DNA from 3 places in the Methylobacterium sp. NPDC080182 genome. Region 2 is predicted to be linked to each of the others. Evidence: predicted binding sites of a transcription regulator. Region 2 holds the regulator's gene; each other region holds the start of a gene.

Region 1 (3,271 bases), on a different contig from region 2:
GTCGGCGGCCGCTGATCGCCCGGACCGGCCGGGATCAGGCTCGGATCGAGGCTGACCGTCGGCGCCTGCGCGATCGCGGTGATGAGGTCGTCGAGGCGGGCGCGGGTGCGCTGGCGGAAGGCGGTCGCGCGCGCGACCGCCTCGGCGCGCGTGGCCGCCCGTCCGATCTCGGCGAGCTCCGCCTCGAACATGGCGCGCCCGACCGGATCTCCGTAGGCCGGGAACACGCTGCGCACCGCGCGGACGAAGGTCAGGCCGACCTCGGTGACCTCGATGGCCGGATCCTTGCCGGTAGACAGCGCGATGTAGCGGCTCTTCAGGAGCTTGGGCAGGATCGTGTCGCGCGTCGCGGCCGTGCCCAGACCCTTCGGCTCGTTCGGGTTGGCGGGGTTCTCCAGGGCGCGCTTGGCGGCCGGATCGTCCACTTGGTCGATCAGCCGGCCCATCACCACCGGCAATTCGCCTCGGGTGATCCGCCGCGGCGGCTCGGTCTTCGCGGTGGTGATCTCCGCCGTCGCGGCGGAGGCGCCCTCGCCGTCGGTCACGAGCGGCAGGCGGGTGGCGGTGGCGTCCGCCTCGCGCTTGGTCTTGCCGGGCACGGCATCCGTTTCGAGCTCGGCCTCGCTGCCGTAGAGCGCGCGCCAGCCCGGCACGCGCACGACGCTGCCGGAGACGGCGAACCGCCTCACGCCCAGCGGTGTCGCGACATCCGCCGTGACGCTCGTGCGCGCGTCGACCCCGTCGGGCAGGTGCGCGGCGAGATAGGCCTTCGCCACGAGTTCCCACAAGCGGAACTGATCGGTGCTGAGACGGCCGCGCTCGGGCGCCTTGCGCAGGGGCACGATGGCGTGGTGCTCGCCCGGATCCGCGACGTAGTGGCCCTTCAGGCCGCGACGGATCAGCGGCGCAGCGTCGCGCGGAACGACTGTGCTCAGGTCGGTCAGGACGGTCGTGACGGCCGCGATGATCGCGGCGGCATCGCCGGCCTGGCCCTCGGGCAGGTGCTCCGACTCCGTGCGCGGGTAGCTGAGGTACCCCTGATCGTAGAGGTCCTGAGCGATGCCGGCCGTGTGCTGCGGGTCCCAGCCGAACCGCTTGGCGCAGCGTCGCGCCAGGGTGTCCTTCGAGAACAGCCGGGGCGGCGCGCGCCGGACATCCCTGTGCGCGACCGCCAGAGGGCCCGACCACGTCGCCGCGGCGGACCGGATCGTCTCAGCGACCGCCGCATCGAGGATCCGCTCCTTCGGGGCGTGCCAGAGGGTGATCTCCGCGCCTGCATGGGTCCTAAGGTGCAGCGCGACCTTGAAGAAGTCCTGCGGCACGAAGGACCGGATCCGCTCCTCCAGGTCCGCCAGGATGGCGAGGGTCGGCGTCTGGACGCCGCCGAAGCGCCAGGGCTCCCGGAAGGCGGGCGGGCGCAGGCGCAGCGAGATCGCCCGCGTGCCGTTCAGGCCGAGATGATAGTCCTCGTACTGCCTGCAGAGCGCCTCGAGATAGGCGGCGTAGTCGCGCTCACCCGAGTCGGAATCCTTGGCCAGGGCCGCGAAGGCGCGTCGGATCGAGACCTCGTCGAGCGCGCCGAGCTTGAGCCGGTCGACCCGGCCGTTCCAGCCGAGATGCTCGAGCACTTCCCACGCGATCATCGAGCCCTCGCGACCCGGATCCGTGGCGATGACCACGCGGTCCACGCCGCTCAGCGCCTGCCGGATCGCGGCGATCTTCGGTGCGTGCGACTGCCCGGACCGGTTCGTGCCGTAGCCGACCGGGATCGTGGGAAGGACGATCGGGAGGAGGTCGAAGCGCCAGGGCTTCCACTCGGGCCGGATGCTGCCCGGCTCCTCGGCCGACAGCAGGTGTCCCTCGGCGGCCACGCAGACCGTGCTCGGCGAGCGGAAGAAGCGCTGCAACTGGCGCATCGCCGAGGGCTTCTCGAAGAAGAACAGCGTGCGACCGGAGCTCGGAGATGACATGTTGCTGACCGCTCCGGCTGTCGCCGCGCCTGACCCAGGGTTCACATTTTGTTCCAAACGGGCTCGGGACGCAACTGGCGCCTTGAGAGGGGAAGCCGTGGGGAAGCCGGCGGCGTGTCGCCCTCCCCAGGCACACCGGCCGGCGCCGCGATGCTGGAGCGGCGCTCGTACCTGTGCGCCGGGCTCGCCCGCGGCGGCGACCCGGAATACCTCCGTGGCCGGATTCCCGCCTGTGGCTGGCGCGTCGCTGTCGACCCGCGCACCGTCCTCCGAAGGCTCCGGGCACGCGCTCGCGCGCTGAGGGTTGCCCGCCCCGGGTGTCTGCCGAGACCAGCAAGCCTTCAGCGGGCACGGCACCGAGCCCCGGTCGCCGGCCTAGCCGGCCGCGTGCGCCGAGCCGGGCTTGTTGCCGTGAATGAGGTCCCGACCCGCGTAGATGCCGCCCACGACCTGCAGATCGAGACGCTCCGCATCGCGGCGCCGGACCTCCGCCAGGATCGCGCTGGCCGCTTCCGGTTCGGCTCCGGTCGTCAGGAGCGCCTGCTCGCCGAGGAGCAGAGCCGACTCGACCGTCTCGCGGATCTGGTAGGCCACGCCCGCCTGGATCAGCTCGACCGCGTGTTCGCGATCCCGGGCGCGCGCCAGCACGGGCACCAGGGGGAACTCCGCCTTGGCGATCTCCGCGACGCGTCTGGCCATCGCGGTGTCGTCGACGCAGATCAGGATCGCCCGCGCCGTCGCGGCGCCGGCCGCGTGCAGAATGTCGAGGCGGGTGCCGTCACCGTAATAGACCTTGAAGCCGAATCCCTCGGCGAGACGGATGTTGCTCGGGTTCGTGTCGATGATCGAGACCGAGCAGCCCTGCGCGATGAGCGGCTGACTGGCGATCTGGCCGAAGCGGCCGAACCCGACGATCAGGGCGCTGCCCACGAGGTCCTCGGGCGCCTCGACGCCGTCGATGGACGGGACGGCCTTGGGACCGAGACGATCGAAGGCGACGACCATCAGCGGCGTGATCGCCATCGACAGGATGATGGTGGCTGTCAGGACGGCGTTGGTCGTGCCGTCGATGATGCCCGCGCTCGCGGCGGCCGCGTACAGCACGAAGGCGAACTCGCCGCCCTGCGCCATCAGGGCCGCGCGTTCCAGCGACTCGGCGTGCGAGGCGCGCAGCACCCGGGCCACGCCGTAGATGAGCAGACCCTTCACGGTCATGTAGGCGGCGACGCCCGCCAGGATCAGGCCGGCATTCGCGGCGATCACCGTCAGGTCGAGGGACATCCCGACCCCGAGGAAGAACA
Region 2 (3,271 bases):
TGGCGGCCTGGACCACGCCGCCGAGGAGCTCGGCATACTCGGCCGTGTGGATCGTGACCTTGGTGGTCATCATCGTGGCCGGGCGCACGAGCTGGTTGAGGTCGCGCACCACGAACATCCGCGTGTGGCCCTGGACCTGCCCCATCATCGACGCGAAGGCCTGACCGACCGGGCCGCGCACCGAGCCGATCAGCACCTCCGGCATGGCGTCGGTGTACTGGCCCTCGGCCGCCAGCACCGTGGCCTCGCCCGTGCGGAACCAGATCTCTTGCATGTTCGAACTCCACCTGATCGGAGCCCGCGGGAGACATCATCGGCGGCCTCGCGTCAATCGCCCCGAAGCCGGCCCCCATCCCGGCCGCCCCTGCCCTCGCCCGCGCCGCGGCGCGGGCGCAGCCCCGTGCCGCCCCGTGTCGCCGCGATGCGGCCGCCGGCATCCGCGACGGCGCGCATCTTCACCCCTGCGCGGCCTGTGGCCTTGAGGAACGCGGACAGGCGAGGCAGGGAAGACCGGAGCGTGGCTCCGGGAGCGGTCCCGGGCCTGGCCGTTCCGGTGGGCGCGCGGCGCCGTGCCGGGCATGCGGGAGGAACACGATGGCGGAGAGCACGGACCGGGGCTCCGGCTGGAGCCTTCAGGCGAGCGCCGTGCCCGACGGGGTGCGCCTGGAACTCGCCATCGCCGACCTCGGCGGTGCGCCGGTCACCGCCGCGATCGTGCTCGACCGGACGGAGGCCCGGGCCTTCGCCCGCGCCCTGCTGGCCGCCGCCGGCGACGCCGCGGAGCGGACCTTCCCGAAGCCGGGCGCCTGAGGACGCGCCGCCGGCCGGTCAGCGCACGCCGAGGCCCGGATTGCGGCCCGGCAGGCGGGGGACCACGGTGCCGCGCTTCTCGATCGGCGCGTCGCAGGCGTAGGCGAACTCGGTCTTCAGCGGATCGAACACGGTCTCGCCGGTGATCCGGCAATCCTCGCGCACGGTCTCGTCGAGATAGGCCCGGGCGGCGGTGCGGAAGCGCTTCACCCGGGTGGCGCCCGGCTCCGGATCGATCCGGACCTCGCTCAGGTTGCAGCCGGTATACTCGCGCAGTGCGTTGGACACGATCAGCATCCGGCGCAGCTGCCGGTTGTCGTAGACCTCGTAGGGCTCCTTGCAGCCGATCGTGACGACCTGGGGAGTGAGCGCCACGTAGTTCCGCGAGATGTAGGAGAATCCGGTGGTGCAGCCGGCGAGGCCGAGGGCGGCGAGGCCGAGGGGCAGCAGAGCTGCGGGTCGTCGCATCCTCGTCATTCCAAGAGGGTCCCAGCCCGCACCCCGGATCCGCCGCCTTCCCGGCGGGGCGCCGCGATGCATTGAAACGGCTCCGCTTGCGCCGTCAATGCGTTTCTCGACCTTACTCCCGCGGGCGCGCCCGCGGCGCGCCGGGCCGAGCGGTGCCGCTCTTGCGGAACACTTGCGGAACGTTTAACCTGTTCGTGATTTGTTTCGGAGACCGTCACGTGGCGGTCCGCCAAGCCGCGAGTCCCCCGTCGATGCTCACGCGCAAGCAGCTGGACCTCCTGCGATTCATCCAGAGCCGGATGCAGGAATGCGGTGTCCCGCCGTCGTTCGACGAGATGAAAGATGCCCTCGATCTCAAGTCGAAATCCGGCATCCACCGGCTGATCACGGCGCTCGAGGAGCGCGGCTTCCTCCGGCGCCTCCCGAATCGGGCGCGCGCCATCGAGGTGATCCGGATCCCCGAGAGCCTGACCCAGGCCGCTCCGGCGGCTCAGGCCCCCGCCGAGCCGCGCCGCTTCACGCCGAGCGTGGTCGAGGGCGGTAAGTCCAAGCAGCCGTCGGCCCCGGCGAGCACGCGGATGATCGACGAGTCCGGCCGCGCCATCTCGATCCCGGTCATGGGCCGGATCGCGGCCGGTACGCCCGTCTCGGCGATCCAGAACCAGAGCCACGCCATCACCCTGTCGCCGGACTTCGTGGCCGGCGGCGAGCACTACGCCCTCGAGGTGCGCGGCGACTCGATGGTCGAGGCGGGCATCCTGGACGGCGACCTCGTGGTCATCCGCAAGCAGGAGACGGCCAATACCGGCGACATCATCGTGGCGCTGATCGACGACGAGGAGGCCACGCTCAAGCGCCTGCGCCGCCGCGGCTCGTCGATCGCCCTCGAGGCCGCCAACCCGGCCTACGAGACCCGCGTGCTCGGGCCCGACCGGGTCCGGATCCAGGGCCGCCTCGTGAGCCTCGTCCGCCGCTACTGAAGCGGCTCGGCCGGCGCGTCGCCGGGGGCGAGGTCTCCGCCCGGCGCGGCGTCGGCCTCCGGCGTCGCGGCGACCCCGTCCTCCGCGGGGCGGTCGCCCGGCTCTGCGGTGACCGGCCGCGGCGGTCCCGGCCCGCGCCCGGCGGCTGGCTGCCAGGGCACGGCGCGGCCGTCGTCCCGGGCGTAGCGCGCGGCGAAGCCGTCGCCGTCGGTCCGGAGGGCCACGGCCCCGCGGGCGGCGAGGACGCGCCGGTCGATCACCAGCGGCCCCGTGCAGGTGGGCGGCGCCGCGAGGCCCGTGATCAGCACCGCGGCGCGGGCGCAATCCTCCGGGAAGGCCCGCCGGTCCCGGACCAGGGCGACCGCCCGCCCGTCCGGCAGCCGGGCGGTGCAGCCGAGCCGGTCGCAGCGCCCGCTGCCCGACCGGACGATCAGCGCCGCGGGCCGCCGCCCGTCGCCGTCCGCCTTCAGCCACTGCTCGAGGACGAAGCCCGAAGGGCTGCCGAGGGCCGCGAGCCGCCCGTCCGGGCCCCGCACCGCGGCCCCCGCGCCCTGCCGGTCGACGTAGAGGTCGTAGTGGTCGGGCCGGGCCGCGAGGACGAGCCCGAGCAGGACCGGCGGCACGGCGAGCCAGCGCAGGCGCGAGGCCGGCAGCGTCCCCAGCAGTAGGCCGGCGGTCAGCAGGGCCAGCGCCCCGGCGCCGAAGGCCGGCAGCACCAGGACCGCCCGCTCGAACCCGGCGATCCAGTCCGAGATCGCCAGCATCCCGGCCACCGCCTGCCCCATCAGCCACCAGACCGGCCGGTCGAGGGCGAAGGGATAGGCGAGGCAGCCGATCACCGCGGCGGGCATCACCACCAGGGAGACGAGCGGCAGGGTCAGGGCGTTGCCGACGAGGCCGAAGGGCTGGACCGTCTGGAAGTGGTAGGTGGCGAAGGGGGCCGTCGCGACCTGTGCCACCAGGGTCGTGGCCAGGGTCCCGGTGATCGCCGACAGGCCGGTCCCGACGAGCCG
Region 3 (3,271 bases), on a different contig from region 2:
CGACACCGGCCAGGGCATCCCGCCCGAGCTGATGGAGAAGATCTTCGAGCCGTTCTTCACCACCAAGGAGATCGGCAAGGGCACCGGCCTCGGGCTCTCGACGGTGTTCGGCATCGTCAAGCAGTCCGGCGGCACCATCGACGTGCAGTCGAAGGTCGGGGAGGGCACGGCCTTCCGCATCTACCTGCCGCGTCACGTGCCCGTGGCGGAGCCCGAGGAGGTGCCGGTCGCGGCGGCCGAGCCGGCACTGCCGCGCGCGGAGCCGCTCGCGCCGGCTTCCACCACCGCCCATCCCGATTCCGGGTCGGACGCCAAGCCGGTCACCGCGCCGGCCGCGGGCGGCGACGCCGCTGTGCCGAAAGGGGAGACGCCGCCCGCCAAGGTCGACAAGCCGGCGCCGCGCAAGCCCGCCGCCGATCATACGGGGCAGGGGACCATCCTGCTCGTCGAGGACGAGGACCCGGTGCGGGCGGTCAATAGCCGGGCGCTCTCGGCCCGCGGCTACACGGTGCTGGAGGCGGCCTCGGGCCTCGAGGCCCTGGCGATCGTCCGCGAGGGCGCGCAGACCATCGATCTCGTCGTCTCCGACGTGGTCATGCCCGAGATGGACGGCCCGACGCTCCTGCGGGAGGTGCGCAAGCATCAGCCCGACCTGAAGGTCATCTTCGTGTCCGGCTACGCCGAGGACGCGTTCCGCAAGAACCTGCCCGAGGGTGAGACCTTCAACTTCCTGCCCAAGCCCTTCAGCCTGAAGCAGCTCGTCGAGACCGTGAAGAAGACGATGGCGGACTGACCGGCCCCACGCGTCCGGTCACCGTCGCTCAACGAAGAGCGGCCCCGGAGAGACTCCGGGGCCGCGCATCTTCGAAAGTCGCAGGTCCACCGCGCGCCGTCGCCGGCGCGCGGCGGCGCGGCCTAGGCCTCGCCCTCGTCGAGATCGTCCGCCGTCGGCGCGGCGTTCTCAAGGATCTTCTCGGCGACCAGACCGGAATTCTGCCGGATCGAGCCCTCGATCTCGGCCGCGATCTTCGGGTTGTCGCGCAGGAAGCCCTTCGAGTTCTCGCGGCCCTGGCCGAGGCGCTGGCTGTTGTACGAGAACCAGGCGCCCGACTTCTCGACGATCCCGGCCTTCACGCCGAGGTCGATCAGCTCGCCGACCTTCGACACGCCCTCGCCGAACATGATGTCGAACTCGACCTGCTTGAAGGGCGGCGCGACCTTGTTCTTCACCACCTTGACGCGGACCTGGTTGCCGATCGCCTCGTCGCGGTCCTTGAGCGTCGAGATGCGGCGGATATCGAGGCGCACCGAGGCGTAGAACTTGAGGGCGTTGCCGCCCGTGGTCGTCTCGGGGCTGCCGTACATGACGCCGATCTTCATCCGGATCTGGTTGATGAAGATGACCATGCAGTTCGAGCGCGAGATCGAGCCGGTCAGCTTGCGCAGGGCCTGGCTCATCAGGCGGGCCTGGAGGCCCGGCTGGCTCTCGCCCATCTCGCCCTCGATCTCGGCCCGCGGGGTCAGCGCGGCCACCGAATCGACCACCAGCACGTCGATGGCGCCCGAGCGCACCAGCGTGTCGGTGATCTCGAGCGCCTGCTCACCCGTATCGGGCTGGGAGATCAGCAGGTCGTCGAGGTTCACGCCGAGCTTGCGGGCGTAGACCGGGTCCAGAGCGTGCTCGGCATCCACGAAGGCGCAGACGCCGCCCTTCTTTTGGGCCTCCGCGATCGTGTGGAGCGCCAGCGTCGTCTTGCCGGACGATTCGGGACCGTAGATCTCGATCACGCGGCCGCGGGGTAGGCCGCCGACGCCGAGCGCGATGTCGAGGCCCAGCGAGCCGGTCGAGACGGTCTCGACCTCCTGGACCTTGTCGCTCTTGCCGAGCCGCATGATCGAGCCCTTGCCGAAGGCGCGCTCGATCTGAGACAGGGCGGCGTCGATCGCCTTGGACTTGTCCTTGTCCACCGGGGGCATGTCGACCACTTTCAATGCGGGCTGGGCCATCTGGCGGGCTCCTTATGAAGGGGTTGGACGCAGTTCACAACGCGCGTCGCCACCGCCTTTGTGTACCCGTTTTGTTCTCAGCCAGCAAGGCCGGAGCGCCGTTTTGCTGGACGCAAGTCACGAAATCCCGGCTCGAGCCCCGGGTGCACCGCGACAGCAATCCAATCCGGTAATCGGCCGCAAGGACCCGTACGAACGCCGACACAACGCGCCGGACGGGACGACCGCCAGCCGCAATGGCGACGCCGCCCGCGGTCCCGCAGCAGGCTCGGCCCGCCCGCGACCGGAACCCAACCGCCAGACATGTGGCCGAAAACGACGACGCCCGGCACGAATCCGGCTCTCGCGAGTCGAATTGCGTCCGGGCGTTCGTCGTACCGGTCGCCGGGCATCCCCGGGATGGTCACCCCAGAGGGGGCACCATCCCGCGACGCCGCGGGCGGGATCCTGGCGGACGCGGAGACCGCAGCCGCCGGGCCCCCAGGATCAGGCGGCCTCGCCGGCCTCGGCCTGGGCGGCCTCGCCCTCGACCAGCTTCCAGGTCTTGGTCTTGGAGAACGGACGGCACTCCTCGATGAACACCGTCTGCCCGACCTTGGCGACGTTGCCCTCGTCGTGCGCGTGGTAGTTCTTCGACCGCCGCACGGTCTTCTTCATCACCGGGTGCGTGAAGCGGCGCTCCACCTTCACCACGATGGTCTTCTCACCCTTGTCGCTGACGACGGTGCCCTGCAGGATGCGCTTCGGCATGGTTGTCTCCTAAAACCCGCCTCAGCCCTTGGCCTGCTGCAGCGTCTTGGAACGCTGCAGAGTCCGGACACGGGCGATGTCGCGACGGACCTCGCGGACGCGGGCGACGTTCTCGAGCTGGCCGGTGGCCCCCTGGAAGCGCAGGTTGAACTGCTCCTTCTTGAGGTTGATCAGCTCGTCATTCAGCTGATCCGGCGACAGCGCCTTCAGATCAGACAGTCTCTGGGTCGACTTCACGATATCCTCCGTTCAGTCGGCGATGCGCTGGACGACCCGCGTGCGGATCGGGAGCTTCGCGGCGCCGAGGCGGAGCGCCTCCTTGGCGATGTTCTCGGCAACGCCGTCGACCTCGAACATGATCCGGCCGGGATGGACCCGGGCCGCCCAGTAATCCGGGGCGCCCTTACCGGAGCCCATGCGGACCTCGGTCGGCTTCGACGACACCGGGACGTCCGGGAACACCCGGATCCAGACGCGGCCCTGGCGCTTCATCTCGCGGGTGATCGCGCGGCGG

The links. Region 2 encodes LexA, which represses DNA repair genes until DNA is damaged. Its sites were predicted from a motif close to TGTTCNNNNTGTGTTCNG; they were not measured.
Region 1: the regulator LexA is predicted to act here: its motif matches at 2,009-2,026, upstream of ACQKQD_RS26850 (type IA DNA topoisomerase).
Region 3: the regulator LexA is predicted to act here: its motif matches at 2,069-2,086, upstream of recA (recombinase RecA).

The regions. Positions count from the first base shown of each region.
Region 1 is NZ_JBNNWO010000017.1:170,120-173,390, forward strand. It holds gene ACQKQD_RS26850 (type IA DNA topoisomerase) at 1-1,970, opposite strand, end outside; gene ACQKQD_RS26855 (monovalent cation:proton antiporter-2 (CPA2) family protein) at 2,346-3,271, opposite strand, start outside.
Region 2 is NZ_JBNNWO010000003.1:300,453-303,723, reverse strand. It holds gene fae (formaldehyde-activating enzyme) at 1-274, opposite strand, end outside; gene ACQKQD_RS07485 (hypothetical protein) at 595-810, shown strand; gene ACQKQD_RS07480 (hypothetical protein) at 829-1,278, opposite strand; gene lexA (transcriptional repressor LexA) at 1,530-2,258, shown strand; gene ACQKQD_RS07470 (ComEC/Rec2 family competence protein) at 2,252-3,271, opposite strand, start outside.
Region 3 is NZ_JBNNWO010000016.1:181,050-184,320, forward strand. It holds gene ACQKQD_RS25950 (ATP-binding protein) at 1-793, shown strand, start outside; gene recA (recombinase RecA) at 916-1,977, opposite strand; gene rpsQ (30S ribosomal protein S17) at 2,494-2,757, opposite strand; gene rpmC (50S ribosomal protein L29) at 2,779-2,994, opposite strand; gene rplP (50S ribosomal protein L16) at 3,007-3,271, opposite strand, start outside.